One region of the Pseudarthrobacter adonitolis genome, then DNA from elsewhere that is predicted to be linked to it. Evidence: riboswitches for the same ligand, from Rfam matches in the RefSeq annotation. Region 1 holds a riboswitch; each other region holds the start of a gene.

Region 1 (7,471 bases):
CCGATCCGCAGCTGGTTGGGGGAGTCCACGCCCGTGAATCCTGCCGGAAGATGCGGGACGGGGCGGAAGGTGACAACGGCCTCCTTGCGTTTCACCCCGAGGGCCTTGCCCGAACGCAGGATGAACGGGACCCCCTTCCAGCGCCAGTTGTCGATGTCCACCCGGACTTCCGCCAGGGTCTCTGTCCCGCGGGCTGCGTCCACCCCTTCTTCCCGCGTATAGGCCGGGACGGTCCTGCCGGCAATCGAACCCGCTGTATACGTGGCCCGGCGCGTGGATTTCGCGTACGGCGCGGTGATGCTGCTGGCGCGGAGTACGGCTGCGATGGCGTCCCGTAGGTCCCGCTCCCCGATGGTGGCCGGCGGCTCAATGGCCATCAGGGCCATGATCTGCAGCAGGTGGCTCTGGATCATGTCGCGCAGGGCGCCGGCATTGTCGTAATACCTCGCCCTTCCCTCCAGCGCCAGGTCCTCGTCGAAGATGATCTCGACCTTTTCCACATGCTCGCGGTTCCAGACGGGTTCCAGGAAATTGTTCGCAAAGCGCAGGCCCAGGATGTTCAGCACCGTCGCTTTCCCCAGGAAATGGTCCACCCGGTGGATGTGGTCCTCCGGCACCAGGGCGGCGAGCGTGTGGTTAAGGGAACGGGCCGAAGCTTCACTGGAGCCGAAGGGCTTCTCCATTACCAGCCGTGTTCCGGTCGGAACCTGGTCACGGTGCAAGGACTCGCAGGCCAGCTGGCTGACATGGGGAGGCAACGCAAAATAGATCGCGGTGGGGCCTTCCAGTCCGGCCAACAATGCCGCTAGGGCTCCGTCCGCCGTAACATCAAGCTGGTGGTAGGGAGTGGCCTTTGCCAAGGCGGTGAGCGCCTTTTTTCCAGCCGCGTCGGCGGCCGCCGCAGCGGGGGCGAAGGCCTCGTGGACCCGGGTCCGCCACTGTTCCGGCGTCCAGGCATCCGAGCCGGCGCCCACCAGGCTCAGGCCATCGGCGCGACCAGACGCCACCAGCCGGGCCAGTCCCGGCAGCAGAAGGCGGCCGGTCAGATCGCCTGAGGCACCCAGAATGAGCAGGGTTTTTACACTTGTTTGGCTCGTCACCCTGCCAGCATGCCATCCGGCAAGCCCGACTTGGTACCCTAGATAGTCGAGTCCCCCCTGTAAATCCACTGAAAGAAGTGCGCGGCGCGTGTTCAATTCACTCTCTGACCGGTTGACAGCAACCTTCAAGAATCTCCGTGGCAAGGGCCGCCTCACTGAGGCCGACGTCGATGCCACAGTCCGGGAGATCCGCCGCGCCCTCCTGGATGCCGATGTTGCCGTTGCCGTGGTGCGTGAGTTTACGGCCCGCGTCCGTGAGCGTGCCCTCGGGGCAGAAGTAGCGGGGGCGCTGAACCCGAGCCAGCAGATCGTCAAGATCGTCAATGAGGAACTCGTTGAGATCCTCGGTGGCGAGACCCGCCGCATCCGCCTGGCCAAGACCGGCCCCACCATCATCATGTTGGCTGGCCTCCAGGGTGCCGGTAAGACCACCCTCGCGGGCAAGCTCTCCAAATGGCTCAAGGCTCAAGGCCACAGCCCTCTCCTGGTGGCATGTGATCTCCAGCGGCCCAATGCCGTCACCCAGCTCCAGGTTGTCGGCAAGCGTGCCGGCGTTCCTGTTTTCGCGCCGCATCCCGGAGCCACCTCGGAACTGGAGCACCCCGCCGGTGACCCGGTCGCTGTCGCCCGCGCCGGCGTCGAGGAAGCGCGCCAGAAGCTGCACGATGTCGTGATTGTTGACACCGCCGGGCGCCTCGGTGTTGATGCCGAGATGATGGAGCAGGCGCGCGAGATCCGCCGCGCCATCGTCCCCAACGAAGTGCTGTTCGTGATCGACGCCATGATCGGACAGGACGCCGTGAACACGGCTGTGGCGTTTGACGAGGGTGTGAACTTCACCGGAATCGTGCTGTCAAAGCTCGACGGCGACGCCCGCGGCGGTGCCGCACTGTCGGTTGCGTCGGTCACCGGTAAGCCGGTTATGTTCGCCTCCACCGGCGAAGGCGTGGATGACTTTGAGCTGTTCCACCCGGACCGCATGGCCTCCCGCATCCTGGACATGGGTGACGTCCTCACCCTGATTGAGCAGGCCGAGAAGAACTGGGACAAGGACGAAGCCGCCCGGATGGCGAAGAAGTTCGCCGACCAGGAAGACTTCACCCTGGACGACTTCCTCTCCCAGATGCAGCAGATCCGCAACATGGGCTCCATGAAGAAGATGCTCATGATGATGCCCGGAGCGCAGAACATCCGCGAGCAGCTGGAAAACTTTGACGAGCGCGAGATCGACCGCGTCGAAGCGATCGTCCGTTCCATGACCCCGCACGAACGCGTCGCCCCGAAGATCATCAACGGCTCCCGCCGGGCACGCATCGCCCGCGGTTCAGGCGTGCATGTCTCCGAGGTCAACGGCCTGCTGGAGCGCTTCGGCCAGGCGCAGAAGATGATGAAGAAGATGGCCCAGGGCGGCGGCATGCCGGGAATGCCCGGGATGCCCGGTATGGGCGGCCCCGGCGGTGCGCGGAAGGGCGGCAAGAACGCCCCGAAGAAGAAGGCCCGCTCAGGCAACCCTGCCAAAGCTGCCCAGGAGCTCAAGGACGCCGAGGAACGGCGGGCCGGCGCGGCGAAGGCTCTCCCCACGGGGGCAGCGTTCGGCCAGCAGGGCGGCGACTTCGACCCTTCGCAGCTGAACCTGCCCAAGGGATTCGACAAGTTCCTCGGCAAGTAACCACCTCTCCCGACTGGGTAGCAGCAGGTGTCGTTTTGAGCACTCATAACGACACTTACCGCTGCCCAATTGGGATGTCGGCGCCGTGGAATAGGGTTGGGTCATGTTCAAACAGCGGGTAGTGTTCGTGCACGGCGCCGGACCTTTCGGTGCGGCGGCGTGGCCGCGCCAGCACGGAATGGCGCTGACGTACGACGCCCTGTTCCTGCGGCGGCACGGCTTTGACCCCGTCGCTGAACCCGTGGAGTCCTCGTTCGCCGACGACACCGCCATCATCCTGCGCTCACTGGCCGAGGACGGCCGCGGTGCCGCCGGCGGCCATGTTGTTGCCCATGCCCAGGGCGCCATCGCGGCCATGATGGCCGCCGTCGAACGCCCCGATCTGGTGTTTTCCCTCACGCTGGCAGAACCGGCGTGCTTGTCCCTGACCGCCGAACTTCCGGCCACGTCTGCCCACAGGGCACTGATGCAACCGCTGTTCGACGTCCGGCACCAACTCAGTGATGAAGATTTTCAGCGTGAGTTCGTGCGGAGAATGTTCGCGGCGGACCTGCAGGAGTCCGCCACGCCGGAGGAAAAACGGTCAGCGCGCCGGCTCCGGTTGCAGGCGCCGTCCTGGGATGCCCCGCTGCACATTGTTCCGGGCGTCCCCACCATGGTCCTGACGGGTGGCTGGGAACCGCTCTACGAGGAAATTGCCGGATATCTGCAGGAAACCGGTGCCCTGCACCGCATCGCTGCGGGTGGGCACCGGCCCCAGGACTCTGCCGAAGGTGACCGTGCCATCCGGTCCTTCATCGCCGACGTCGGCAGGTCACGCTCAGCTCAGGCTTCCTGAGTCGTCAGCTCCCTGCAGGGATCCGAAGCTCGGGGAGGTAGACCTTCCCGCCTGCAGCCAGGAACTCCGCACTCTTTTCGCGCATCCCGCTGTAGGCCTCGGCGATGGCCGCCTGCGAATCTGCCGAACCGTATTCGTCCCTGATGTCTTGGCTGATCTTCATGGAGCAGAACTTCGGGCCGCACATGGAGCAGAAGTGCGCCGTTTTGGCCGGCTCGGCCGGCAGCGTCTCGTCATGGAAGGCCTCCGCCGTGACCGGGTCCAGGGACAGCGCGAACTGGTCGCGCCAGCGGAATTCGAACCTGGCCTTGGACAGGGCGTCGTCCCGTTCGTGGGCGCCTGGGTGGCCCTTGGCAAGGTCGGCCGCATGGGCGGCGATCTTGTAGGTGATCACCCCGGTCTTCACATCGTCCTTGTTCGGCAGGCCAAGGTGTTCCTTGGGCGTGACGTAACAAAGCATCGCCGTGCCGTAGCGGGCGATTTCGGTGGCGCCGATAGCGGACGTGACGTGGTCATAGCCCGGAGCGATGTCCGTAACCAGCGGCCCAAGTGTGTAGAACGGGGCGCCCTTGCAAAGTTCCTGCTGGCGTTCCACGTTCTCCCGCACCAGGTGGAACGGGACGTGCCCGGGACCTTCCACCATGACCTGCACATCGAAATCCCAAGCCCGCTGGGTCAGTTCAGCCAGCGTGTCCAGCTCGGCAAACTGGGCGGCGTCGTTGGCGTCCGCCGTCGCTCCCGGGCGCAGTCCGTCGCCCAGGGAGAACGCGACGTCGTACTTGGCGAAGATCTCGCAAAGCTCGTCGAAGTGGGTGTAAAGGAAGTTCTCCTGGTGGTGGGCCAGGCACCAGCCCGCCATGATCGCGCCGCCCCGGGAGACGATGCCGGTGACGCGGTTGGCCGTCAGCGGCACGTAACGCAGCAGCACACCGGCGTGGATGGTCATGTAGTCCACGCCCTGCTCGCACTGCTCAATGACTGTGTCGCGGAAGATTTCCCACGTCAGTGCGTTGGCCTCGCCGTTGACCTTCTCCAGTGCCTGGTAAATGGGCACCGTACCGATGGGCACGGGGGAGTTGCGGATGAGCCATTCCCGGGTGGTGTGGATGTCATCGCCGGTGGACAGGTCCATCACCGTGTCGGCGCCCCACTGGGTGGCCCACTGGAGTTTGTCCACTTCCTCGGCAATGGAGCTGGTCACCGCGGAGTTGCCGATGTTCGCGTTGATTTTCACCAGGAAAGCCTTGCCGATAATCATCGGTTCGGATTCCGGGTGGTTGATGTTGTTGGGGATGATGGCGCGACCGGCCGCCACTTCGCTGCGGACCAGTTCCACCTCACAGTTCTCGCGGAGGGCAACGAACTGCATCTCGGGCGTCAGCACGCCCTGCCGTGCGTAATGCATCTGCGTGACGGTCTTGCCTTCGACGGCGCGGCGGGGCACGGGCTGCGCGCCCTTCCACTCCGCGGAGGCGGCGCCGCGGCGCACTGCCGACTTGCCGTCGTCGAGCAGGTTCCGCTCCCGGCCGCTGTAGGGCTCGGTGTCGCCGCGGGCGGCGATCCACTCCGAGCGGAACGGGTTGAGGCCCACCACCGGATCGCTGCCCGGACCGGCCGTGCGGTAGGTCCGGAACGGCCCGTTCGCCTCGCCGTTCGGCGACGGTTCCAGCGCGATCTCGGTCACGGGAACCCGGATCCCGGTGGCGTCATCATTGATGAAAGCCAGCGAGTGGGACTTCAGTGACTGGGTTCCAGGCCGGACCGGTTGATCCTGGTCGGCTTCACTTTGGGCAGGGATCAGCTGTGTTTCTTGTGTATTCAATGAATACTCACTTCCTTCGCCGGCATTACCCGGACAGGTTCAACGGTCGCAGGCTGCGTCAGCCCGATCTCAGCCCCTGCAAGGGCTCCCGTGTGGTCAAGTCGAAGCTACCACAGGCCGAGGGTGGCCTGGTGACAGCAGTCACGGGGATGCGGTCGCAACCTGTCGGCCCAGCCACTTGAATTGCATTGAAGCTTCAAGTAAATTGGAGTTATAGCCGCCTTCGGCCTCGAAGGCCAACGGACCGGGAGCGTTCAATGACTGCAGAAGCCACCAGCCGGGATGTCCTTCCTGCCGGCCTCTCCATGGGCACCGTGATGCTCAAGGTGGGCGACATGAAGCTGATGACCGACTACTACCAGCGTGCGCTCGGCCTGGAGGTTGTCGCCGAACAGGACGGCGGCGTCTATCTTGGCCGGCTCCAGCGCCCGCTGGTCCATCTCGCGGCCGCCCCGTCCTTGAGCCTGCCTGGCAGGGGCGAGGCCGGGCTGTTCCACACCGCGCTGCTTTTTGACGACCAGGCTTCGCTTGCAGTCACGGTAGCCACCGCAGCCCAGTACGAACCCCGGTCCTTCACCGGTAGCGCCGACCACCTCGTTAGCGAGGCTTTCTACTTCAATGACCCCGAAGGTAACGGCATCGAACTGTACTGGGACAGGCCCCGCGAAAACTGGTCCTGGAACGGGAAGGATGTGGTGATGGACAGCCTGGCACTGCCGCCGCAGCGCTACCTTGAGCAGCACCTGACCCAGGAATCCCTGAACGGCCAGCAGGCCACCGAAGCCGGCGTGGGCCACGTCCACCTCCAGGTGGGCGACGTCCGTTCGGCGCACGATTTCTATGTGGGCACGCTGGGCTTCGAAAAGACCGCAGGCTGGCACGGGCAGGCACTGTTTGTCTCCGCCGGCCGGTACCACCACCATATGGCCATGAACGTCTGGAACAGCCGCGGCGCCGGTCCCCGCAAGGACACCCTGGGCCTTGGTGAAGTGCTCATCGAAGTCCCATCCGGGGACGACGTCGGAGCGCTCGCCGACCGCCTGAAGGTCGCCGGCGTGGCCTCGCACCACACGGGCGCCGAGCTTAGCTTCGAGGATCCGTGGCGCAACAGTATCCGTGTCGCCGTCCGCTGAGTACGGATGCCAAATGTGCGGCACGCCTTGTACTAGGCTGATTCTGAACGGCCGGGGCGGCACTTGATGCAGCCCTTCTGGGCCGCACCGTCGACGGAATGAGGGCTGTTCCCATGGGCTTCACTGAAATTTTTGTTTCCACGCACGATGCCGCGCTGAAGCGGGCAGTCGTCCTGGATGCGGGCGGCTCCCCGGCGGACCGAGCCCTGCGGATTCCCGGAATCAGCGATTTCGAAATCGAACAGCTTGGTGATCTTGCCGGTGCTGCGGTGCACGCCGGTGGCGCGGACTACGAACTGGCCATGGTTGACGTGGCCAGTGATTCCCTCCTCGGGGTTCCGCCGGCGATGGTGCGTGCGCTGGCGGACCTGCTCAGTTATGAGACTGAAGGTGACGGCAATGTCTTGGACGATGTCGCTGAAAAGTGGGCGGCCCAGGATGACATGCCTTTCGGCGCGGCCGAGGCCCGGACGTATGTCCAGCAGTTCGCTGAGCTGGCCAACTCGATCGATGACGCCGCGCGCACCGGGGTCTATGTCTGGTCGTCCTAGGCCGGCTGCGGCCTGCCGGGTCCGCCCGGCTGCTCCATCCGTACGTGTCAAGTCGAAATCCGGACGCTGATCTGGCACAATAAACAGGTACTCGATCTGCGTGGCCCCTCTCTCCGCGTCTGGATCCTGTCCTTTGAACCCTCAAGTATGGCCCGCCCCACGGGTGCAGAACGTCGGTTCACCCCTTTTCTGAAACAGGAGTGACCACAAAAGTGGCCGTAAAGATTCGCCTTAAGCGCTTTGGCAAGATGCGCGCACCGTACTACCGCATCGTCGTCATGGACGCACGCTCCAAGCGTGACGGCCGTGCCATCGAAGAGATCGGCAAGTACCACCCCACCGAAGAGCCCTCATACAT
Region 2 (7,471 bases), on a different contig from region 1:
GCCACAAAGCCCCAGGTGCTGGGGCTGTTTCTGCTCCTGGCAGCGATCGGCCTGCAGCTGCGCACCTGGTGGGTGTGGCCGGTGCTGCTGGGGGCCTGGATTTTCCAGCTGCTGACGGTGCCCGTTTCCGCACATATGGTGGGCCGCTCCGGCTACCGCACCAAACACCTGCACCGCGAGCTGCTCAGCTCCGATGAACTTGAAGCCGTGGTTCAGAAGGCGGCGCAATCCGCCCGGGACGAGTCAGCCCGGGATGAAGCATCCGACGGCGACCGCCGGGACTGAGCGTCACTCGCCGCACGCCCCACGTGAGTTATTGTCCAGATAACACGGCGTCACGGCCGATTAGAGGCAGTTATCTGGACAAAAACTCAGCGGTTGCTGGTGGTGGGCTTAGACGATGTCCTGGGACTTGGCGAAGCGCACGATGGCCCGCTGCGTGCCGCGGTTGGCGAGAACCTGGATGATGGTGCTGACCGAGGCTGAAATGAGCGCGAAGGTGAGCGCCGAGCGGAGGCTCGTGGGGGTGTCTTCGTCTCTGCCGGTGGGTGCTTTCCTGCCGGTGGACTTTTCCCATACGGTGTTGACCATCTTGGTGCCGACGAATCCGGCGCCGAGGCTGATTGCAGTGCCGAGCAGCTTGATGAACAGGTTCATTCGTTGAACTCCTTGTGAGCGGATCCGGGACTGTCTTTAGCCTAACCCGGCTGCATGGACTCCAGAATCTCCCGCAGGGCTTCCACCACGAGATCGTGGTCCTGCTGCTGGGGCAGGCCCGAAACCGTCACCGTGGCCACGGCTCCCACGCCGGCGACGTACACCGGGAAGCAGCCGCCGTGCGGGGCGTAGGTGGACTCGTCGAACCAGCCGTGGTCCTCGATCCGGCCGCCGTGCAGCCTGCCGCGGAGGCCCACTAGCAGCGACGGGATCTCATACCTGGCGGCGGTGCGTTGCTTCGCCCGGATCCAGCGCTCGTTGTCCGGGGTGGCGCCGTCCAGGGCAACGTGGAAGAGCACCTGCTCGCCCTTGGTGATGTCGATCGGGATGGGCAGCCGGCGCGATTTGCCCAGCTCCACCAGGAGCAGCCCGAGGTTGAGGGAGTCGTCCTTGCTGAAATGCGGAAACTGCAGCTCGTTGATCTCGGCTTCGACCCGGGCAATCAGGGCCTCAAGCAGCCCCGCCGGCTGGGGCACCGTCGAATCGGGATTGAACGCAGTCACAGTCGGGTTGTTGGCAGTCATGGCCCACAATCTACCCCGCCCGCGGTGTAAACTGGATCACGCCCATCAGGGCAGATTTATTACGACAGGGGAGCGCCGCCGTCGGACATCACTGGCATTGCCAGGGAACCGCAGGTGGGCGCTGAGAGTGCGGACAGCCGCAGACCCTCGAACCTGATCCGGTTAGTACCGGCGCAAGGGAGTCGAGTTCTCGAAGTGTCCGGTATCGGCGGCAGCGCCGCACGCCGGGGCACTTTCCCCTCCTGTTCCTCAGGAGGACCGAATGACAACTGCATCAATCAAAAAAACCGGCAATACTTGGCGCGTAGTGGACATTGTGGTGGCGGCGCTCATCGCGATCACCGGCGGCGTCATCTTCTGGGCCTGGTCCCAGGGCGCCGGAATCGTTTCCGCCCCCATGAACGCGGTTTACCCCCCGCTGACCGGCTTGATCGCCGGCGGTTGGATGATCCCGGCTGTGCTGGGCATGCTCATCATCCGCAAGCCCGGCGCGGCGCTCTTCTGCGAAACCGTGGCCGCCACCGGCGAACTCATCATGGGCTCCCAGTACGGCGCCACCGTGCTGATCTCCGGGCTCCTTCAGGGCCTCGGCGCCGAGCTGGTGTTCTTCCTCCTGGTGTACGGCAACTTCCGGTTCAAGTCCTTCCTGCACCAGAAGTACAACCTCATCGCCGCACTGCTGGCCGGTGCCGGGGCGGGTCTCTTCTGCGGCCTGAATGACTCCTTCATGCCCTGGGGCTGGAACATCGCGTACGAACCCGGTGACAAGCTCGCCTACATCCTGTTCTGCACCCTTTCGGGTGCGGTCATCGCCGGGGCGCTGTCCTGGGTCGCCACCCGCGGCCTCGCCAAGACTGGTGTGCTGAGCTCCTTCGCATCGCGGAAGGCAGCTTCGGAGCCTGCGTTCAACTAATGACCGCTTCCGACGCCGGTGCCGCGGCAGGGGTGCGCCCCGCCGCGGTGTCCGCCCGTGGCTGGGGCTGGCGGCATGCCGGGCGTTCCGCCCCCGCCGTCCACGGGCTCGACCTTGATATCGCTCCGGGCGAGCGGGTGCTGCTGCTGGGCCCGTCGGGGGCGGGCAAGTCAACGCTGCTGCATGCGCTCGCGGGGGTGCTGGGTGATGAAGGGGACGACGCCGACGAGACCGGTTCGCTGCTGATCGACGGCGTGGTGCCCCGCGGGCAGCGCGGCCGCTCGGGCCTGATGCAGCAGGACCCCGAAACGCAGGTGGTTCTTTCGCGGCTGGGTGACGACGTCGCCTTCGGCGCCGAAAACCTCGCCGTTCCCCGGGACGAGATCTGGCGGCGCGTCCATGAAGCGCTCGACGACGTCGGGTTGCGGAGTGCGGGTGGTGGCGCTGGTTTGGGTGGCGCTGGTTTGAACGCAGACGGCGGGCCAGGTGCCGCCGGGCTCCCGCTGGACCACCCGACGTCGGCCCTTTCCGGGGGGCAGAAGCAGCGCCTGGCGCTGGCCGGGATCCTCGCGATGCGGCCCGGGCTGATCCTGCTGGACGAGCCCACCGCAAACCTCGATCCCGCCGGTGTGATGGAAGTCAGGGACGCCGTGGGCCGCTGCCTGGACAAAACCGGTGCCACGCTGGTGGTGGTGGAACACCGCGTGTCCGTCTGGAAAGACCTGGTGGACCGGGTTGTGGTGCTGCAGCCGGGCTCGGCAGCGGGCTCCGCAGGAAGTTCCGCCGCTACTTCCGCAGTCCTGCTGGACGGACCGCCGGACCAGGTGCTCGCGGAGGCACGGGACATGCTGATCGGCGCGGGCGTCTGGGTGCCGGGCTATGTCCCGGCAACCCGCCGCCGCGCGTCCACAGGCTCCGGTGACCTGCTGCTGGCCGCCGAGGACCTAGCCGTCTCCCGCGAGCGTCCGCGGCGCCGCGGCTTCCGGACCATCCCGCCCGTGCCGGTGCAGTCGGGCATCACGGCCCAGGTCCGTACCGGCCATGCACTCACCGTCACGGGGCCCAATGGCGCCGGCAAGTCAACGTTTGCGCTGACGCTCGCCGGACTCCTAGCGCCGGTAGCGGGGAAGGTGTCCGCCGCCGTCGAGCTTTCCGAGGGCGCGGGGATCGATCCCTTCAACTGGAAGGCCAACCAGCTGATTTCCCGCGTCGGAACAGTCTTCCAGGAGCCCGAGCACCAGTTTGTTACCGGCCGCGTGCTGGACGAACTGATGTTCGGCCCACGGCATCTGGGGCATGGCGAGGAGCGGGTTGATGAGCTGCTGGAACGGCTGCGCCTGACGCACCTGGTGGACGCCAATCCGTACACGCTGTCGGGCGGCGAAAAGCGGCGCCTGTCGGTGGCCACGGTCTTGGCTGCCCACCCGCGTGTGCTGGTGCTGGATGAGCCGACCTTCGGCCAGGACGCCAACACCTGGGCCGAGCTTGCGTCGTTCCTCTCCGAACTGCTCGACGCCGGGACCTCCGTGGTTTCAGTGACTCACGACCAGGAATTCAGCGCCGTTCTGGGCGGTGCCGAACTGCGGCTTGGCCCGGCCTCACGCGGCGGCGCCCGCCAGGAAGCAGGTGCGGCATGAGGGATGCCCTGACCCTCCGCGGCAACCACGCGCTGCTGACGCGCGCCAACCCGCTGGCCAAGTTCGCCGTTGTATTCCTCATCACCCTGGTACTGGCGCTCTCCATCGACTGGGTGTCCGCCACGACCGCGCTTGTGGCGGAACTGGCGCTCTTTCCGCTTGCCGGCCTCACCCTCCGCCCGTTGTGGCAGCGTGGCTGGCCGCTCATCATCGCGGCAGCCCTGGGCGGCTGGAGCACGGCGATCGTCGCGGCGGACAGCGGCGCTGTATTGCTCGACGTCGGGATCTGGTCTATCAGCGAAGGTTCCCTCCAGTTGGGAATCGGTTTTATGCTGCGCGGACTCGCGATTGCTCTACCGGCGATCCTGCTCATGACCTGCACAGACCCCACCGACCTCGCCGATGCGCTGGCCCAGAAGGCCCGTCTGCCGCACCGGTTTGTCCTTGGCACGCTGGCCGCGATGCGCCTGGTGGGACTTATGGCCGAGGAGTGGCAGACAATCGGCATGGCGCGGCGTGCCCGCGGCGTGGGCTCGCAAGGCAGCCCGCTGCAACGGCTGCGGGCCACTCTCGGGCAGAGCTTTGGGCTCCTGGTCCAGGCCATCCGCCGCGCCTCCCGGCTGGCCGTCACCATGGAAGCGCGCGGGTTTGGCACCGGGCAGCGGACGTGGGCCCGGGAATCCACGTATTCGCCGCTGGACGCCTGGGTGCTGGTGGGCGGCGTGCTGATCGCGGCGGCTGCTGTGGTTGCCGCGGCCGCGATGGGGACCTGGAACTTCGTCTGGCGCTAGTTGGATCTCGTGGGGCCGGCGCTGGTCAGCGGGTGCGCAGCGGTGCGGTCCGGTCGAACCTCTCACGCGTCAGGAACGCCAGCTGGGCTTCCTTTTCCGCCAGCTGGATGACCGGTCCCAACTCGAAGCACGTGACGTCGAGCCGGCGCAGGGCTTTGGTGTTACGGGCATCCGGCTCCACCACGATCCTGTCCTTTCCCGGCACGGAGAACATGTAATGGATCAGGGACGTGGCGAGCCGCGGCGTGAAGTGCGGGACGGGCCGGGTGGCCGGAGCCAGCAACAGGTGCATCCCGATGTCCTCCTCCCGGGCCGCGTAGGCCTCGCCGACGGGATCGTGCAGCGGCTCGTAGGTCTGGAACAGCGCCAGGGGCTCGCCGTCGAGCACCACCAGGAAGGCGTGGTGCGTCTCCAGCGAGTCAAGGAACTCATAGATCCCCAGCACGTCTTCGCGCGTGTGCTCGGTCATGCCCCAGAACCTGGCGCGCGGCTGGGTGACCCACTGGTAGATCAGGTCCAGGTCTTCCGCAGGAGCGAGCGGAACGATCCGCAGGGTGCCCCAGCCCTTGAGCTCTTCGGTGTAGATCGTGGTCCGCAGGGAGTAGTCCCGGATGGTGGTGTTCATGGCTTCCTTCGTGGGCTGGGGATGTGCTGGGGTGGCTGACGTGAGCTGGCTGCCGGCGTGCCCCTTGTCGAGGGTGAGCCGCGCCCAGCCCGTGACCACCGGGATGAGTTCCCCGGCCGCCCAGAGCGGCAGCTGGTCCGCAAAATGGGGGTGGCCCGGGTTCCCCGCGGCGCCGAACGGGACAATCCACCGGCTCTGTTCCCGGTCCGACAGATCCCAGACATACCGTGCAACTGGTCCGCGGAAACTTTGATCCTCAATGCCGGGAAGGCTTTCGGTGCTGAGCACGCAGCCGGAGTCGCCGGAGAGCGGAGCTGTGGGTGCGGAGTTGGCCAGGCTGCCGGGCAGTTCGTGAACGGCCAGAAGCTGGTGACGCTCGCCCCACACTTGGCCGGGAATGCCGGCTTCTTCCTGCAACGCCGCTTCCTGCAGGGCTGCCTTTTCCAGCGCCGCTGCGGCTTCGACGGCGGGGCTGATGCCAAGTTCCGCTCCGCGAAGCAGCAGTGTCTCAAGTCCGAATCCCACCCGCGAAGTCACCGACAACCACGGCCCAAACAACGGCGAGTATCCGGTCGGGACTGCCAGCTGTGCCAGCGCCGCATGCCCGGCCATCCGCCGGACCAAGAAGCCACGCCATGTGGCGAAGGCCGCCGTGTCCTGGCTGCGTGCATCCATGTGGCCGTTCCAAGCCAGCAGCCGGGAACGCAGGCCTGCCGCCCCGACGGTCAGCGAGTCGGCGTCGATGTCTTCAATCAGCCCGCGAAACTGAGGCCAGGGACCAAGCAGCGTGTCCGAGTGGATGGTCTGCATGTCATTAACGGTGAAGGCCGTGGCGCCCGGAGCTTCCAGCAGCTCGCGGATCCGCCGGGCGCGGTGGGCCGGGGCGAATTCCATGCCCACAGCATCGCCGCCACCGGCCGCGCGGTCGTTCGCGCTGACCGCAAAACGTGTCACCGCAGTGCCCGGCAACGGCAGATATATGCCGTTCCAGGAATATTCCGGCCTTGACGCCGGCACGGGAACCCGGCGATTGTTATGGTTCCGCTGCGGGACCAGCCCAGCGAGGAAATGACTCACGTTGCCCTCGGCGTCCGCTGCAATCACGCTGTTTACCGGCTCCACCCATCGCTGCAGGGCCGCCTCCACATCCGCAACGGAGCGGCTCCGCAGCAGCGGCAGGAGGGCCTCGAAGCCTAGCCGCCCTTCAACCCGCGCCGGGAACCGCAAACTCAGGGCGCCGCCGTCGGGCCCTCCCGCGATCACCGGGCCGCGGATGGTCTCGATGAGTTCCACTTCCTCCGACGCGCCGCCGCGGACGAGGATAGTGTCGAGTTCGACGACGGCGGATTCCCAGCCGAGCGGACCGCGCGCCTGAATCCCGGGCGAGTTTTCCCCTACCGGGTTGGTCCCCGTCGGGCCGCGGCGCAGCTCCTCCTCAAACAGATCCTGGTAGTCGGCCATGGCGTTGGTGATGGCCCACGCGGTGTGCCCGGTGTGGCCGAAGTGCGGCAGCCCCGGTACGCCCGGGAAGGCGAATCCGACGGCGTCGAACTCCGGGCAGGCGAGCCGCACCTGCTGGTACACGCCGGGCAGCTCGAGGAGGCGGTGCGGGTCGCCGGCGATGAGCGGCTGACCGCTCGCCGTCGCAGAGCCGTGGACCGCCCAGGCGTTGCTGCCGGACCACACGGGGGCCTCGATGCTGAACAGACTCACGGCGTCGGGTCCGAGCGTCCGGGCGACGTGGGCGCGGAAAAGTTTGTTGGGGAACGTGGAAAACAGGATGTGCTGGACAAGGAAAACGCCCAAAGGTGTCCATTGGTTCCACGGCGCGGGCGAGGTGCCGGATTCCTCGAACTCCGGCCCGCCGCGCAACCCGTCCGCGAGGGCCTCGTTGATGCCGGCCACGTAACTTTGGCACCAACGCCGGGTATCGGCGTCGAGCCTTTCGAAGCAGCGGCGCGCCGTGTCGTCCAGCCTGGCCTGGCGGGCAAAACGGTCCCAGTGCAGGCCGTCGGAACCCAGCATCTCTGCAGTCCGGCCCTCGGATCGCCAGCGTTCGAGCTCGATCTGCCAGGAGCGGTCCGTGGCTACGTTCTTGCCCTGAAGATGCGCGAGCGCGTCAGCGGAGTCCGCCCACAAATGCGGGATTCCCCACGGGTCACGGTAGGTGCCGGTGCCGCCTGCAGGGGCGGAATTTTGTGTCGGGGCAGGCGTCATAGTCAGGGCCGGCTTTCGAGCTTAGGTTAGGCTAACTTTAGTCAAGA
Region 3 (7,471 bases), on a different contig from region 1:
CTCGCCGAAGACTACCCGCTGACGTGGGACGACGTCATCCACCATGTGGCTCCCGGGGCTACCTTGGGCCGGCCGCACATCGCTGATGCCCTGGTGGCGGCCGGTGTGGTGTCTGACCGCTCGGAGGCGTTCACGTCCATCCTGACGTCCCATTCGCGCTACTTTGTCCAGCACTACGCACCCGACCCAGCCACCGCCGTCGAACTTGTCCGGGCCGCAGGAGGCGTTCCCGTGTTCGCCCACCCCGTGGCGTCCGGCCGGGGCCGGATCGTGGGGGAGCGCACGTACCGCGACATGATCGACGCCGGCCTGGCGGGCCTGGAGATCGACCACCGCGACAACCCGGAGGAGGGGCGCGATTTCCTCAGGGGACTTGCAGCCAAGCACGGACTGCTGATCACGGGCTCATCGGACTACCACGGAACGGGCAAACCGAACCTGCTCGGAGAAAACCTCACGACTGCAGAGGTGCTGGCACGGATCGAGGAACTCGGCACGGGAACCGCCGTGGTGCGTGCGGAGCCGTAGCATACTACAGCGTATTGACTAGTCGTCGACGCTGAGTACTCTAGCGCTTACTGGGGAGCGGCGCAGGCCGCGCCATTGGAGGTCTCGTCTCAAGCAGTGTCCAACGAGTGACGGAGAGAATCGATGTTCAAGAAATCCCTGGCCGCGGCTGGCCTTGCTGCCGCCTTTATGTTTGTTCCCACAGCCGCCAATGCGCTGGACTGTACCAACGCCAGCCGCCCGGACAATCTCACCGGGGCCACTTTTTACGAGCCGTTCCCGGGCTTCCAGCTCTATGTTAAAGGCAATTGGGCCTACAGCGTCGCGGACAACGCCTGGATCTTCGTGCCGCCGGGATCGCTCAAGGAGCTTGACCCAACGGCGCCCATCGGCCAGAAGGGGAACTTCCAGAACGGCAGCCATGCGCTGCTGGTCAACGCGCACTGTGACTCCAACGGCGTCGTTCTGGACAACCGGCAGTCTGACCACGGCATCCAGCTGATGCATGGGTGCGGATAGAACCACCGGCTGACAAGCAAGTCGCATTTAACGTCGTTTTGGGCGCCCATAACGACGTTAAGTGCGGCCTAGATGGCCGGGAACGACGAAAAGGTCGCCTTGGCACCCAACCGCTTGGCCATCACGTCGATTGCGGGCTGGTTTTGGTCCACGCACACGAACTTCCGGTCCAGTTTGGCCGCCACGGCGCCGAGCGTCCCGGAACCGGCAAAGAAGTCCAGGCACCAGTCACCGGGCCGGCTTGACGCCGTCACCACACGGCGGATGAGGCCCTCAGGCTTCTGCGTGGGGTACCCGGTCTTTTCCTTGCCCGTGGGGGAGACGATGGTGTGCCACCAGACGTCGGTGGGCAACTTCCCGAGCTCCCGCTTGGCCGGTGTCACCAGGCCGGGTGCCATGTATGGCTCACGGTCCACCTCGGCGTTGTCGAAGTGGTATTTCGCCGGGTTTTTGACGTACACGAGGATGTTGTCATGCTTGGTGGGCCAGCGGTACTTGGCGCGGGCACCGTAGTCGTACGCCCAGATGATCTCGTTGAGGAAGCACTCGCGGCCGAAGATCGCGTCAAGCATCACCTTGGCATAGTGGACTTCCCGGTAGTCCAGGTGGAGGTAGAGCGTGCCGTCGTCTGCCAGCAGCCGCCAGGCCTCCACCAGCCGGGGTTCCAGGAATGACCAGTAGTCACTGAAGGCGTCATCGTACCGGTGCAGGGCGCCCTTGATGGTGTCGTAGGAACGCCCCTTGAAGCCCACGCGGTCGCCGTCACCGTCGGTGTTCAGCACCATCCGGGTTTCCTGGCGCTTCTGGACCCTGCCGGTGTTGAACGGCGGGTCAACGTATATCAAGGTGAAGGCGCCGTCCGGCAGCGAGGGGAGGAACTCCGCGTTGTCCGCGTGAACCACCAGGTTGCTGCCGTCCGGCGCCCAGACGGTGTCAGTCATCGAGGCTGTTATGCCTCGGTGCTGCCGGGCTGCGCACCGTTGTCGGCGCCGGCCACCACTTCGCCGTTGCGGCGGCGGGTCCGGGTCCGGCTGCGGCGGGCACGGGGGTCCACTTCGCCGTCGGCCGGAGCCGCTGTAGCCGGTTCCGGGGCGGGGCTGGTGCCGGCCGTCGCCGCATCAGACGTACGACGACGGCGGTCACCGGAGCGTCCGCCGGGCTCGCCGGTGCGGCGGCTGGTGGAGCGGCCGGCGTCACGGTTGCTGTCGCGGCCGCCATCGCGGCCGCCATCGCGGCCGCCGTCACGGCCACCGCTGGGGCGGGTGTTCTTTTTGCCGGTCTCGCCCAGGTCCTCGAGGACCTCGGCGTCGACCCCGGCCAGCACGCGCTTGTTGCGGGGCAGGCGGCCCTTGGTGCCTTCCGGGATGTCCAGCTCTTCGTAAAGGTGCGGCGAGGAGGAGTACGTTTCCACGGGCTCGGGGACGCTGAGTCCCAGAGCCTTGTTGATCAGGCCCCAGCGCGGCATGTCGTCCCAGTCAACGAAGGTCACGGCGGTGCCCTTGTTGCCCGCGCGGCCGGTGCGGCCCACACGGTGCAGGTAGATCTTTTCGTCCTCAACGCACTGGTAGTTGATAACGTGCGTGACGTCGTCGACGTCGATGCCGCGGGCGGCGACGTCGGTGGCCACCAGGACGTCCACCTTGTTGTTGCGGAAGGCGCGGAGAGCCTGCTCGCGGGCGCCCTGGCCGAGGTCACCGTGGATGGCGGCAGCGGCGAAGCCGCGGTCCACGAGTTCCTCGGAAACCTTCGCGGCAGTGCGCTTGGTCTTGGTGAAGATGATGGTCCGCCCGCGGCCGCGGGCCTGCAGGATGCGGGCAACAACTTCGATCTTGTCCATGCTGTGGGCACGGTAGATGAGCTGGCGGATATCGCGCTTGGTGAGGCCCTCGTCGTCCGGATCAGCGGCCCGGATGTGGGTGGGCTGCGTCATGTACCGGCGGGCCATGGCGATGACCGGGCCGGGCATGGTGGCGGAGAACAGCAGGGTCTGGCGGACCGCAGGGGTACCGGCGATGAGCGTTTCCACGTCCGGGAGGAAGCCGAGGTCCAGCATTTCGTCGGCCTCGTCAAGGATGACCATCTTGACGTTCTTCAGGACGAGGTGCTTCTGCTTGTAGAGGTCGATGAGGCGGCCGGGAGTACCAACGACAACCTCGACGCCGTTCTGCAGGGCCTCCACCTGGGGCTCGTAGGCACGGCCGCCGTAGATGGTGGTGATGCGGGCGTTGCGCTTCCGGGACGCGTTCTGGAGATCGTTGGCCACCTGAACGGCCAGCTCGCGGGTGGGCACAATGACCAGGGCCTGCGGTGCGCCGGGAACGGCGAGCTTGTCATAGCCGGCGTCGTCCGGACCTACCACGCGCTGCAGGGCGGGAATGCCGAAACCGAGGGTCTTGCCGGTGCCGGTCTTGGCCTGCCCGATGATGTCGTGGCCCGAAAGCGCCACCGGCAGGGTCATGGCCTGGATGGGGAAGGGGTGGGTGATCCCGGCGTCGGCGAGGGACTCCACGATGTCGGCGCGGACGTTGTAGTCAGCGAAGGATTTCTCCTCAATCTCGTGCGGCTTCTCGTCCGAGATGATGGTTTCTTCGGGTTCGATCGTCTCGATGCCGGAGTCATCAGTCAGGATCTGGTGGGTATGCAATTCACTCACAGGGGAGTTTCCTTATTCATTTGGGCATTGGCGCTGCCTGCTCAACGGGCCGGCCAACGTGGCCGTTCCGGAGCACGCTCTGGCGCGCAAGCAAATCCAGTGGAAGCCGATCGCGGGCTATCAAAATGCTGGCACTGGTGACCAACGGGTGCATCTCAAGATCGCGTAGGGGCGGGCTTGTTGAATTCAAAATCAAGGAAATCAACGACCGGGCATCCATATCTACTTCTTCAGTCTAGCCGTACGGACCCGGAATCCCGGCTTTGGGCCGAACAGGCAGGGCGCTAATCGTTCAGGCAAGGAGCTCGAAGTGGACCTCGCGCGCGGCAATATCGGAGGAGATCAGGCGGACCCGCACCTTGGTGCCGGATTCCAGGTCGCCAGCGCAGCGGGCCGTCACGGCGGGTTCGGCGATCTGGATGATCCCCGAGGGACCGCTCCCGTTTTTCGCAGCGCCAATCTTGGTGCCGTTGCCGTTTTTCCCGTTGCCGTTTCCGTTGTCTTTTTGTGGCTTGGAGCCGGAAATCACGATCGCATCGAAGTCCTGGCCCACATGGTTGACCAGGAGTGCGGCCTCCACGGTGTCCAGGGCCATGCGTTCCATCCGCGATGCCAGCTGGTCGGATCCGGCCATGATCTCCGGCAGGGACGGCAGGGCTTCCCGCGCCCAGTCCGGTACCGGCTTGCCGTTGCTCAGGGCTTCGCAGATCACCAGGACAAAGCGGTCGATAAGACGCCGGAGCGGTGCTGTGGTGTGGGCATAGGCGGCGCCGATGGCGGACTGGATGGCGTCGTCCGGCACTGTGCCGTCGAACGCCGTGTAGCTGGCGCCGCGGAACAGCATGCCGGCGGAGTGCAGGATGGCCAGTTGCCGGGGCTCTGTCGGATCAAGGCTGCGGAGGTATTCGCCGTAGCTGATTTTGCCGTCCCACGGCTTGCCCAACGCCTCGGACTGGAGGCGGAAGTGACGCAGGGAGCGCTCGTCCGGGGCGGGCATGGTGCGCAGGATGCCCACTTTTCCTGCCAACATCAGGTTTGCCGCCGCCATTCCCGTCATCAGGGAGATCTGGGCGTTCCAGTCCTCCACCGGAAGCTGCGGCGCCGCGGCAATCCGGTAGCCGCCGTCGGGCAGTTGGACGATTTCCTGCTCAGGCATGTTTAGGCTGGCACCGCCGCGGCGGCGCTCCAGCTCGACGCGCTTGAGGCCCACTTCCTTCAGGAGCTGCAGGACGGGACCGGCTGTTCCGGCGTCGAGCTCGGCCTGGACTCCCTTGTAGCTCAGCTTGGCGCGGCTGCGGATGGTGGCCCTTCGGACAGCCACCTTGGAGACTTTCGCGGCGTCGTTCAGCCCGAACTCCCAGACATATGCGGAACACAGCTGCCCGGCGAGGAGGCTGCCGGCCCCTTCGCTGATGACCTCCGGGTGCAGCGGGATACGGCCGTCAGGGGCGTAGAACGTCTGGCCGCGGCGGCGGGTCTCTGCGTCCAGTCCGCCGCCGGGGCGGACAAAGGACGGCACATCAGCGATGGCGTAAAGCACCCGGTAGCCAGTGCCCGCGCGCTCGATGAACAGCGCCTGGTCCAGGTCAGTGGATGATGCCGGATCGATGGTGAGGAAGTCCACGTCCGTCAGGTCAGCGCCCGGCAACTCGTGTGCGGCCACTGCCGCCTCCGCGTCCCGGACCGCCTCCGCCGGGTAGGGTCCCGGCAGTTCCAGCTCGGTCCGCAGGGCGCTCAGCGCCGCCGCGAGGTCGTTGGTCTGCTCGTGGACATTGGGGGCCAACCGATGATGTGACACGAAAGTCAGGTTAGCCCGATTTCCACGGATCGTGCACGCCCGCCGCCCGCCACGCGGGGATTGTCAGGATGCGCCCGCGTCCAGGGCCGCCAGGAGTGCCGCGGCGGCCGCTGCGGGATCGGAGGCTTCGGTAATGGCACGCACCACAACAATCCTGCCGGCACCGGCGTCCACCACCTGTTCTACGTTGCCGAGATCGATGCCTCCGATGGCAAACCAGGGCAGCGTGGCTTGTGTGCCACCGGCAGCGCGGACTGCTTCGGCCGCGTACCGCACCAGGTCAAGGCCGACGGCGGCCCGGCCGGGTTTGGTGGGAGTGGCCCAGACCGGTCCGACGCAGAAGTAGTCCAGGCCGCCTTGGGCAGTCAGCCCACCGGACAGCCGGATGGCGCCTTCGATCTGTTCGGCGGTGTGCGTGGAAAGCCCGATGGCTGTGCGCCCGCCCAGGAGCGTGCGGGCGGAAGCAACCGGCAGGTCCTTCTGCCCGATGTGGAAGACAGGGGCGCCGGACAGCATCGCGATATCGGCACGGTCATTGACTGCCCACAGCTTTCCGTGGCGTTCGGCCGCTGCCTGAAGCACGGCCAGCAACTCCAGTTCCTCGGCCGCCTCGATCGCCTTGTCGCGGAGCTGGATGATGTCGACGCCGCCGGCAAAAGCCGCGTCCACAAACTCGCCAAAGTCCCCGCGGTCCCGGCGCGCTTCGGTGCACAGGTACAGCCTGGCGCTGTGCGGGAGGCCGGTGCCTATGCCGCCAGCGGGGTCTGTTCCGGTCAAAGATGCGGGGGTGGAAGAGCTGGCGGAGGACGTGCCTGCAGCGGCGATGGATTGCGAGTTCATGGAAACCAGCCTAATTCCCCTAAACTGGGCGGGTACTGCGGGAGCCCGTTGCAGCCGTCACAAAGCGGCCGGGCTGAGAGGGCGTCAGAGCCGACCGCTTGACCTGATCCGGCTAGTACCGGCGTAGGGAAGGAACCACGTGCCCCCTGCAATAAGCAGCCCACCTGAGACTGCATCAGCCGGCCCGGCCGCAGTCCTGCACGCCGACGTGGCAGTCATCGGCGGCGGAGTCATCGGCCACGCCATAGCCTGGGCGGCTCGGCGATCCGGCCGTTCCGTGGTGCTGATCGATGACGCGCCCGGGAACGGCGCCAGCTGGGCAGCCGCTGGCATGCTTGCTCCTGTGAGCGAGCTGCATTACCAGGAGGAAGACCTCCTTGAGCTGATGCTTGCATCCTCCGGCCTGTGGCCTGCGTTCGCGGCAGACCTCGCACTGGCCGGGGCTGGAGATACCGGATATCTGACGACGCCGACCCTCGCCATCGGCGCGGACGCTGCGGACCGCCGGGCGCTGATGGACCTTCGGGCCGTGCAGCAGGCCAGCGGCCTGGTGGTGGAACCCCTGACTGTCCGTGTGGCCAGGACGAGGGAATCCCTGCTCAGCCCGGCCATATCCTGCGCCCTGGACATCCCCGCAGACCACCAGGTGGATCCACGGAAACTGTTGGCGTGCCTCCAGGAAGTCCTGGCCGTCCACGAACCGGGAGCAGGAACCGCCGTGGCAGGTGCCCGCCGGGGATTCGCCGTTGACCAAAGGGCCGCTGCCCTTCTCTGGGAGGACGGCCGCGTCAGCGGCGTGAAGCTCGCCCACGGCGGAAGTGTCCAGGCCGGGGAGACCATCGTGGCCAACGGATTGCAGGCGGCGTCGCTGGATGGCCTGCCGGTTGGACTGCACCTGCCGCTACGGCCCGTCTACGGTGACATTCTTCGACTGGCTGTTCCGCAGCACCTGCGCCCGCTCCTCACCTCGACGGTCCGCGGGATGGTCCATGGCGTGCCCGTCTACATCGTTCCCCGGCAGGACGGCACGGTGGTGATCGGGGCAACGCAGCGAGAGGACGCGCTCGCCGGTTCAGGCGACGACGCTGCTGTCTCGGCCGGTGGCGTCTACCAGTTGCTGCGTGACGCCCAGGTCCTGGTGCCGGCCGTCTCGG
Region 4 (7,471 bases), on a different contig from region 1:
GAAGCAGCGCCGCCGCGAATCCCGCGACACCGGCCGCCGCCGCACCGTCATCACCGAGGCCGAGTTCCTGGCCCGTCGTGAATCAGTTGACCGGCAGATGATCGTTCGCCAGCGCGACGACAGAATCCAGATCGGCGTCCTCGAAGACGGCGTCCTGGCCGAACACTTTGTCTCCAAGACGCAGCAGGACTCCCTGATCGGCAACGTCTACCTCGGCAAGGTGCAGAACGTCCTGCCGTCCATGGAAGCAGCGTTTGTTGACATCGGACGCGGCCGCAACGCCGTCCTCTACGCCGGTGAAGTGAACTGGGAAGCCGTCAACCTCGAAGGCAAGCAGCGCCGGATCGAAAACGCGCTCAAGTCCGGCGACACCGTCCTGGTCCAGGTCACCAAGGATCCCGTGGGCCACAAGGGTGCACGCCTGACCAGCCAGATCTCGCTGCCCGGCCGCTACCTCGTCTATGTGCCCGGCGGCTCCATGACCGGCATCTCCCGCAAACTGCCCGACGTCGAGCGCAACCGTCTCAAGCGCATCCTCAAGGACCGCCTCCCGGAGCACGCCGGCGTTATCGTCCGCACCGCTGCCGAGGGCGCCTCGGAAGAGGAGCTCACGCACGACATCAACCGGCTGCGCGCGCAGTGGGAGGGCATCGAAAGCCAGTCCACGTCCACCAAGATCCTCGCCCCGGAGCTGCTCTACGGCGAACCTGACCTCACCATCAAGGTGGTCCGTGACGTCTTCAACGAGGACTTCTCCAAGCTGATCGTCTCCGGTGAAGAGGCTTGGGACACCATCGAGGCCTACGTCACCTACGTTGCCCCGGACCTCGTGGGCCGCCTGGAAAAGTGGACCAAGGACCAGGACATCTTCGCTGCGTGGCGGATCGATGAGCAGATCCACAAGGCCCTGGAACGCAAGGTCTTCCTGCCCTCGGGCGGTTCGCTGGTCATCGACCGCACCGAAGCCATGACCGTGGTGGACGTCAACACCGGCAAGTTCACCGGCAGCGGCGGCAACCTCGAGGAGACCGTCACCAAGAACAACCTCGAGGCAGCTGAAGAAGTGGTCCGGCAGCTCCGGCTCCGCGACATCGGCGGCATCATCGTTATCGACTTCATCGACATGGTCCTCGAATCCAACCGCGACCTGGTCCTGCGCCGCATGGTGGAGTGCTTAGGCCGCGACCGGACAAAGCACCAGGTGGCCGAAGTGACCTCGCTGGGCCTTGTGCAGATGACGCGCAAGCGCATGGGCACCGGGCTCCTGGAAGTCTTCGGGGAGCAGTGTGAAACCTGTGCAGGCCGCGGAATCGTCACCCACGACGACCCCGTGGAGCACCGCCGCGCCAACACCGTAGCCGCAGAGCACCACGTGCAGCGTGCGGATCACCGCCCGGACAGCCAGCGCACGGACAGCCAGCGCACGGACAGCCAGCGCACGGACAGCCAGCGCCCGGACAGCCAGCCGGGTGGCCGCACTGACCGGAAGCGCCGCCGCGGACGGGGCGGCCAGCCGCTGGAAACGGCGCCGGCAGCTCCGATGCAGATCCATACGGTCCACCCGGAACCCAGTGATGCCGAACGCCATGCCAAGGCTGAGGCCACGCGGGCAGCGCTTGCGAACATTGCGGCCGCAGCCCACGCTGCGCACATGCACGACGACGAAGTGGCTCACGCATCAGCTGCCGCGGGCCAGACTCCCGCTGCGCCGGTGCCGGCTCCGGCTGAGCGGTCCGAGACGGACTCCAACGGCCGCCCGGCCGCTGTACTGACGTTTGGCGGCGAGCAGGTGGTGCTGCCGTTCGTGCAGCACCACGAGGACCAGCCGCACGCACCTGCCCTGACACTTGACCGCCTCGCAGAGGCCTTCGCCCACCTTGGCGAGCCGGCCCCTGTAGCGGAAAGCACGCCGGCGGCAGCCCGGGCAACTGAAAGCCAGCCGGCCGAACCTGTCCGTCATCAGCAGCCCGCTGTGGCGGAGAAGGACTACTCCGACCACACCAAGCAGCCCCCCGCCCGCCGACCCCGTCGGAACCGGAGTGCCAGCCGTGCCCAGGGCGCAGCCAACGCCACGTCCGTGGAGCATCACGCAGCCGCTCCGGCGGCTGCCGCCGGACACACCCACGCCGCCAAGGCCCCGGAGTCCGTCAAGGCTCCCGTGGCTGACAAGCCGGCGGCCACCAACGCGCCCATCATCCTGGGCGTAGGGGTTCCGGCCTCGGAGCTCTGACCAAACAGTAGGGCAAGCCACTACAACGGCGCCCGGACGTGTCTGTGAATCACAGGCTGCGTCCGGGCGTCCGGCGTTAAGTCCTGAGGAACGCTAGGCTGGTGACTGACACGGGGTGCCGCGCAGAGAGCCGGCTGAGATCCACACCCGTTGAACCTGTCCGGTTAGCACCGGCGAAGGGATGTCCTCCTTTGGCTTCAACTTCTGTCCTTCCTCCTGCAACACCCCTGACTACGGCAACCCCCGCTGGGCTCCGGCCCGCACCAGGCCGCTCTTCTGCGGTCAAGGTGCTGCGTGACGTTCCGCGGGTGCTGTCCATTGCCGGATCGGACCCGTCAGGTGGCGCAGGCGTCCAGGCCGACCTCAAAAGCATTGCGGCGCTTGGCGGCTACGGGATGGCGGCCATCACCGCCCTGACGGTCCAAAACACACAGGGGGTCCAGGCGGTTCACGTCCCGCCGGCGTCCTTCCTGCGCCAGCAGCTCGATGCCATCAGCGACGACATCACCATCGACGCGGTCAAGATCGGCATGTTGGGCGACGCTGCGGTGATTGGCGTGGTCCGGGACTGGCTGGAAAAGGTGCGTCCCGCCGTCGTCGTTCTTGATCCGGTGATGGTGGCCACGAGCGGAGACCGGCTGCTGCAGGAGTCTGCCGAGGCGGCCCTGAGGGGGCTGCTCCCGCTCGCGGACCTGATCACCCCCAACCTGGCCGAATTGGCCATCCTGGTGGGGGAGCCGCAGGCGCGGGACTGGCTTGATGCGCTCGGGCAAGGGGAGCAATTGTCCGCCGCGACCGGTGCCACCGTCCTGGTCAAGGGCGGCCATCTCGACGGCGGTGCGTGCCCGGATGCCCTGGTCAACACCACTGGGCTGCTCACCCAGGAGGTGGTGGAAGTGAGCGGGGACAGGATTCCCACCCGCAACAGCCACGGCACCGGCTGCTCGCTGTCGTCGGCCATGGCTACGGCTCAGGCAAGGCTGGGGGACTGGGAGGCCGCACTGCGGAAGGTTAAGCCATGGCTGGTTGGTGCGCTGCAGACCTCTGCCCAGCTGGAGGTGGGCGGAGGCAACGGCCCAATCAACCACTTCCACCACATGCAGCGGGTTCCGGCAGTCGGCGAATTTGCACACACGCTGCGTCGGGCGTCGGAGCCGGATCTTGAGGCCATCTATGGGCTGGATTTCATTCGCGACCTGGGGGCCGGCACGTTGGCTGAGGAACAGTTCGCCTATTACCTCGCTCAGGACGCCATCTATCTCAACGGCTATTCGCGTGTCCTTGCCCGGGCCAGTGCGCTGGCGCCCACGGAAGCCGCGCAGCTGTTCTGGGCAAAGTCGGCCCAGCAATGCCTTGAGGTCGAATCCGAACTGCACCGCACGTGGCTGAGCACCAGAGCAGTGGAATCCGCCCTTGGACCTGTCACCAAGTCCTACGTGGACCACCTGCTGGCGGCCTCGGCATCCGGAAGCTACGCGGTCCTCGTGGCGGCGGTGCTGCCGTGCTTCTGGTTGTACGCCGACGTGGGACAGACCCTCCACGCGGAGTTCCTGGCTGCCGGTGCCCCTGCAGCGCACCCTTACGCCGACTGGCTGCGGGCCTATGCTGACGAGGACTTCGCACAGGCCACCCGCGACGCCGTCGCCATGGCTGACGAGGCCGGCCGGAGCGCTTCCGCGGATGAACGGGCGGCGATGCTTGTGGCGTTCAGGCAGTCATGCCGGTTCGAAGTGGAATTCTTCGACGCGCCGCGAATTCACTCCTGACAGTCTCAGGCCCGCGCGGCCTGTAGGATAGTCAGGCACGGTTTTGGATTGTCAGTGCAGTACCTGCTTGTGGGTCCTATCACAGACAACCGACCGTAACCAGCCTCATTTGCGGCCGAAGGCAAAATTAGCGTATTCTAGATCTTCGGTGCTTACGCCAACACTTGGGTTACGACCCCACGGCGTTGAGGCACAGCGAGAACCCAGCCAATTATGGAAACGGGTTCAGCACGCAAATTTAGTAATAAACGTCGAGAGAAGTGAGTTCCCAAGTGGTGTACGCGATTGTCCGCGCAGGCGGCCGCCAAGAGAAGGTTTCCGTTGGAGACTTCGTTACCCTGAACCGCGTCCCCGGTGGAGCCGGCAGCACCTTTGAGCTGCCCGCACTGCTCCTGGTAGACGGTGACAAAGTCACCTCTGCTGCTGCGGACCTGGCCAAGGTAACGGTTACGGCTGAGATCCTCGAAGACCTCCGTGGTCCGAAGATCGTCATCCAGAAGTTCAAGAACAAGACCGGTTACAAGAAGCGCCAGGGTCACCGTCAGGAATTGACCAAGGTCAAGATCACGGGTATCAAGTAACTCTTCGTTAGCGTTCAGGTTCTTCAGCAGATTCCCCAGAATTTAAAGGCAGGCATTTCAAATGGCACATAAAAAAGGCGCGAGTTCCACTCGCAACGGTCGTGACTCCAACGCCCAGTACCTCGGCGTCAAGCGCTTCGGCGGTCAGGTAGTTTCCGCAGGCGAGATCATCGTCCGCCAGCGTGGCACCCACTTCCACCCGGGCGCCGGCGTTGGCCGTGGCGGCGACGACACACTGTTCGCACTGGCCCCGGGAGCCGTCGAGTTCGGCACCCGCCGCGGTCGCCGCGTTGTTAACATCGTTGCTGCTGCAGCTGCAGAGTAACAAATAGTTCTGAAGCGGTGGAGCGGGCCATTTGGTCCGCTCCACTGTTCTTTTAACCGCATTACAATCGTTTTGTCGCCTTTGGGCGTACAGGAATCAGCACTGAGGAGATCCACGTGGCGAGCTTTGTAGACCGGGTAGTACTGCACGTATCCGGCGGTACCGGCGGCCACGGCTGTGTCTCTGTCCACCGGGAGAAGTTCAAGCCCCTGGGCGGTCCCGACGGCGGCAACGGCGGCGACGGCGGCGACGTCATCCTGCGCGTTGATCACCAGACCACCACGCTGCTTGACTACCACCACGCCCCGCACCGCCACGCCACCAACGGTGGACCGGGCATGGGCGACTGGCGCGGCGGCAAAAGCGGTGAGACCCTCATCCTCCCCGTGCCCGACGGCACCGTGGTCAAGGCCAAGGACGGCACAGTCCTGGCTGACCTTGTCGGCGAAGGCGCCGAATATGTGGCGGCCGCCGGCGGCCTTGGCGGCCTGGGCAATGCCTCGCTGTCCTCGCAGAAGCGCCGTGCCCCGGGGTTCGCGCTCCTTGGCATCGAGGGTGATGCCAGCGACGTTGTACTGGAACTGAAGTCCATCGCCGACATCGCGCTGGTGGGTTTCCCCTCTGCCGGCAAATCCAGCCTGATCGCGGCCATGTCCGCCGCGCGGCCCAAAATCGCCGACTACCCCTTCACCACGCTGATCCCGAACCTGGGTGTTGTCCAGTCCGGCGATGTCCGCTTCACCATTGCCGATGTCCCGGGCCTCATCGAGGGCGCCAGCGAAGGCAAGGGGCTTGGCCACCACTTCCTGCGCCACGTGGAGCGCTGCGCCGCCCTGGTGCACGTGCTGGACTGCGGCACGCTTGAATCGGACCGCGACCCGCTCTCAGACCTGGCCATCATCGAGGCCGAACTGGAAAAGTACGCCGTGGACATGAGCTACGCGGGTACCGACGGTGAGGTGGTCCCGCTGAATCACCGCCCGCGCCTGGTGGCCCTGAACAAGGTGGACCTCCCGGACGGCAAGGACATGGCTGAATTCGTCCGCCCCGAACTGGAATCCCGTGGCTACAGGGTCTTCGAGATCTCGGCCACCAGCCACGAGGGTCTCCGTCAACTGGGCTTCGCCATGGCGGAAATCGTCCAGGCCGCCCGTGACACCCTCGCCGCTGCCCCGCCGAAGGTCCAGCCGCCCATCCTCCGGCCCCGCGCCGTCAACGAGTCCGGTTTCAAGATCCGCCGCGAGGAGAAGAACCTCGAACCGCTGTTCCGCGTCCTGGGCGACAAGCCCGTGCGCTGGGTCAAGCAGACCGACTTCACCAACGAGGAAGCCATCGGCTACCTCGCGGACCGCCTGGCCAAGCTCGGCGTCGAAAACGAACTGTTCAAGCAGGGCGCCATGCCTGGCGACACCGTGGTGATAGGCGAGGACGACGGCGTTGTCTTCGACTGGGAGCCCACCATGATGGCCGGTGCCGAACTGCTGGCGGCACCCCGTGGCACCGACGTCCGCTTCGCCGACATCGGCGACCGGCCCACTCGCGGGCAGAAGCGGGACGAGCAGGTCGAACGCCGCGAGGCCAAGGCCGCCGCCCGCGCCGAGCTCGAGGCCGAGCGCAAGGCCGGGATCTGGACCGAATCGGTCAGCAGCCGCCGCGCCGCCATGCCGGTCAAGGAGAGTGGACTGGGCGCAGAAGATGACCAGTAACGCCGTCACCGCGGTCCCACGCAAGCGGACCGCGGACCGCAGCGTACTCTCGGATGCCCGCAGGATTGTTGTTAAGGTCGGCTCGTCGTCGCTGACCAGTATCAAAGGCGGCATCTCGGAGGAATCGCTGACGGCCCTCGCCGATGCGCTGGCAGCCAAGCGGAACTCCGGGACCGAGATCATCCTGGTGTCCTCCGGCGCCATCGCGGCCGGCCTGGCACCGCTGGGCCTCGCGAAGAGGCCACGGGACCTGGCTACGCAACAGGCGGCGGCCAGCGTGGGCCAGGGGCTGCTCATGGCCCGTTATACCCAGGCGTTCGGCGCCCACGGCGTGACCGTCAGCCAGGTGCTGCTCACCGCCGATGACCTGATGCGCCGGAGCCAGCACACCAACGCCTTCCGTGCCTTGGACCGGCTCCTCAACCTTGGCGTCCTTCCGGTGGTCAACGAAAACGACACCGTGGCCACGCACGAGATCCGCTTCGGTGACAACGACCGCCTTGCTGCCCTGGTGGCCCACCTGGTCCGCGCCGATGCGCTGGTGCTGCTCTCCGACGTCGACTCCCTGTATGACGGTCCGCCGTCGCACGGCGCCAAGCGGATTGCGCTCGTGGAAGGTCCGCATGACCTCGACGGCGTGACCATCGGCAAGGCGGGAAAGGCCGGCGTGGGAACCGGCGGCATGACCACGAAAGTGGAAGCCGCCACCATAGCGGCCGGCTCGGGCATCCACGCCCTGGTCACTTCCACCGCCAACGCCGCCGCCGCGCTGGCCGGCGAGGACGTTGGCACCTGGTTCAAGGTCAATGGCGCCCGCAAGCCGGTCCGGTTGCTGTGGCTTGCGCACCTTGCCTCCGTCCATG

The links. A riboswitch is a leader RNA that binds a small molecule or an ion and turns the genes downstream of it on or off. The one in region 1 is predicted to bind thiamine pyrophosphate.
Region 2: linked by a shared signal. The riboswitch ahead of ACZYZ4_RS17785 (ECF transporter S component) and the one ahead of thiC (phosphomethylpyrimidine synthase ThiC) in region 1 are both predicted to bind thiamine pyrophosphate.
Region 3: linked by a shared signal. The riboswitch ahead of thiO (glycine oxidase ThiO) and the one ahead of thiC (phosphomethylpyrimidine synthase ThiC) in region 1 are both predicted to bind thiamine pyrophosphate.
Region 4: linked by a shared signal. The riboswitch ahead of thiD (bifunctional hydroxymethylpyrimidine kinase/phosphomethylpyrimidine kinase) and the one ahead of thiC (phosphomethylpyrimidine synthase ThiC) in region 1 are both predicted to bind thiamine pyrophosphate.

The regions. Positions count from the first base shown of each region.
Region 1 covers NZ_JBVAYW010000003.1:38,441-45,911, reverse strand. Annotated here, with positions in the region: gene ACZYZ4_RS04955 (glucose-6-phosphate dehydrogenase) at 1-1,100, opposite strand, end outside; gene ffh (signal recognition particle protein) at 1,189-2,769, shown strand; gene ACZYZ4_RS04945 (alpha/beta hydrolase) at 2,873-3,607, shown strand; gene thiC (phosphomethylpyrimidine synthase ThiC) at 3,612-5,429, opposite strand; TPP riboswitch at 5,424-5,531, opposite strand; gene ACZYZ4_RS04935 (VOC family protein) at 5,687-6,562, shown strand; gene ACZYZ4_RS04930 (hypothetical protein) at 6,676-7,113, shown strand; gene rpsP (30S ribosomal protein S16) at 7,326-7,471, shown strand, end outside.
Region 2 covers NZ_JBVAYW010000027.1:15,240-22,710, reverse strand. Annotated here, with positions in the region: gene mnhG (monovalent cation/H(+) antiporter subunit G) at 1-285, shown strand, start outside; gene ACZYZ4_RS17795 (DUF4235 domain-containing protein) at 394-657, opposite strand; gene ACZYZ4_RS17790 (heme-degrading domain-containing protein) at 699-1,241, opposite strand; TPP riboswitch at 1,298-1,439, shown strand; gene ACZYZ4_RS17785 (ECF transporter S component) at 1,504-2,154, shown strand; gene ACZYZ4_RS17780 (ABC transporter ATP-binding protein) at 2,154-3,791, shown strand; gene ACZYZ4_RS17775 (energy-coupling factor transporter transmembrane component T family protein) at 3,788-4,582, shown strand; gene ACZYZ4_RS17770 (GNAT family N-acetyltransferase) at 4,608-7,424, opposite strand.
Region 3 covers NZ_JBVAYW010000001.1:404,059-411,529, forward strand. Annotated here, with positions in the region: gene ACZYZ4_RS02035 (PHP domain-containing protein) at 1-528, shown strand, start outside; gene ACZYZ4_RS02040 (hypothetical protein) at 652-1,026, shown strand; gene ACZYZ4_RS02045 (DNA-methyltransferase) at 1,095-1,967, opposite strand; gene ACZYZ4_RS02050 (DEAD/DEAH box helicase) at 1,976-3,679, opposite strand; gene ACZYZ4_RS02055 (RNB domain-containing ribonuclease) at 3,972-5,477, opposite strand; gene thiE (thiamine phosphate synthase) at 5,541-6,317, opposite strand; TPP riboswitch at 6,345-6,465, shown strand; gene thiO (glycine oxidase ThiO) at 6,457-7,471, shown strand, end outside.
Region 4 covers NZ_JBVAYW010000002.1:394,382-401,852, reverse strand. Annotated here, with positions in the region: gene ACZYZ4_RS04465 (Rne/Rng family ribonuclease) at 1-2,230, shown strand, start outside; TPP riboswitch at 2,332-2,429, shown strand; gene thiD (bifunctional hydroxymethylpyrimidine kinase/phosphomethylpyrimidine kinase) at 2,422-3,996, shown strand; gene rplU (50S ribosomal protein L21) at 4,269-4,577, shown strand; gene rpmA (50S ribosomal protein L27) at 4,639-4,902, shown strand; gene obgE (GTPase ObgE) at 5,019-6,608, shown strand; gene proB (glutamate 5-kinase) at 6,598-7,471, shown strand, end outside.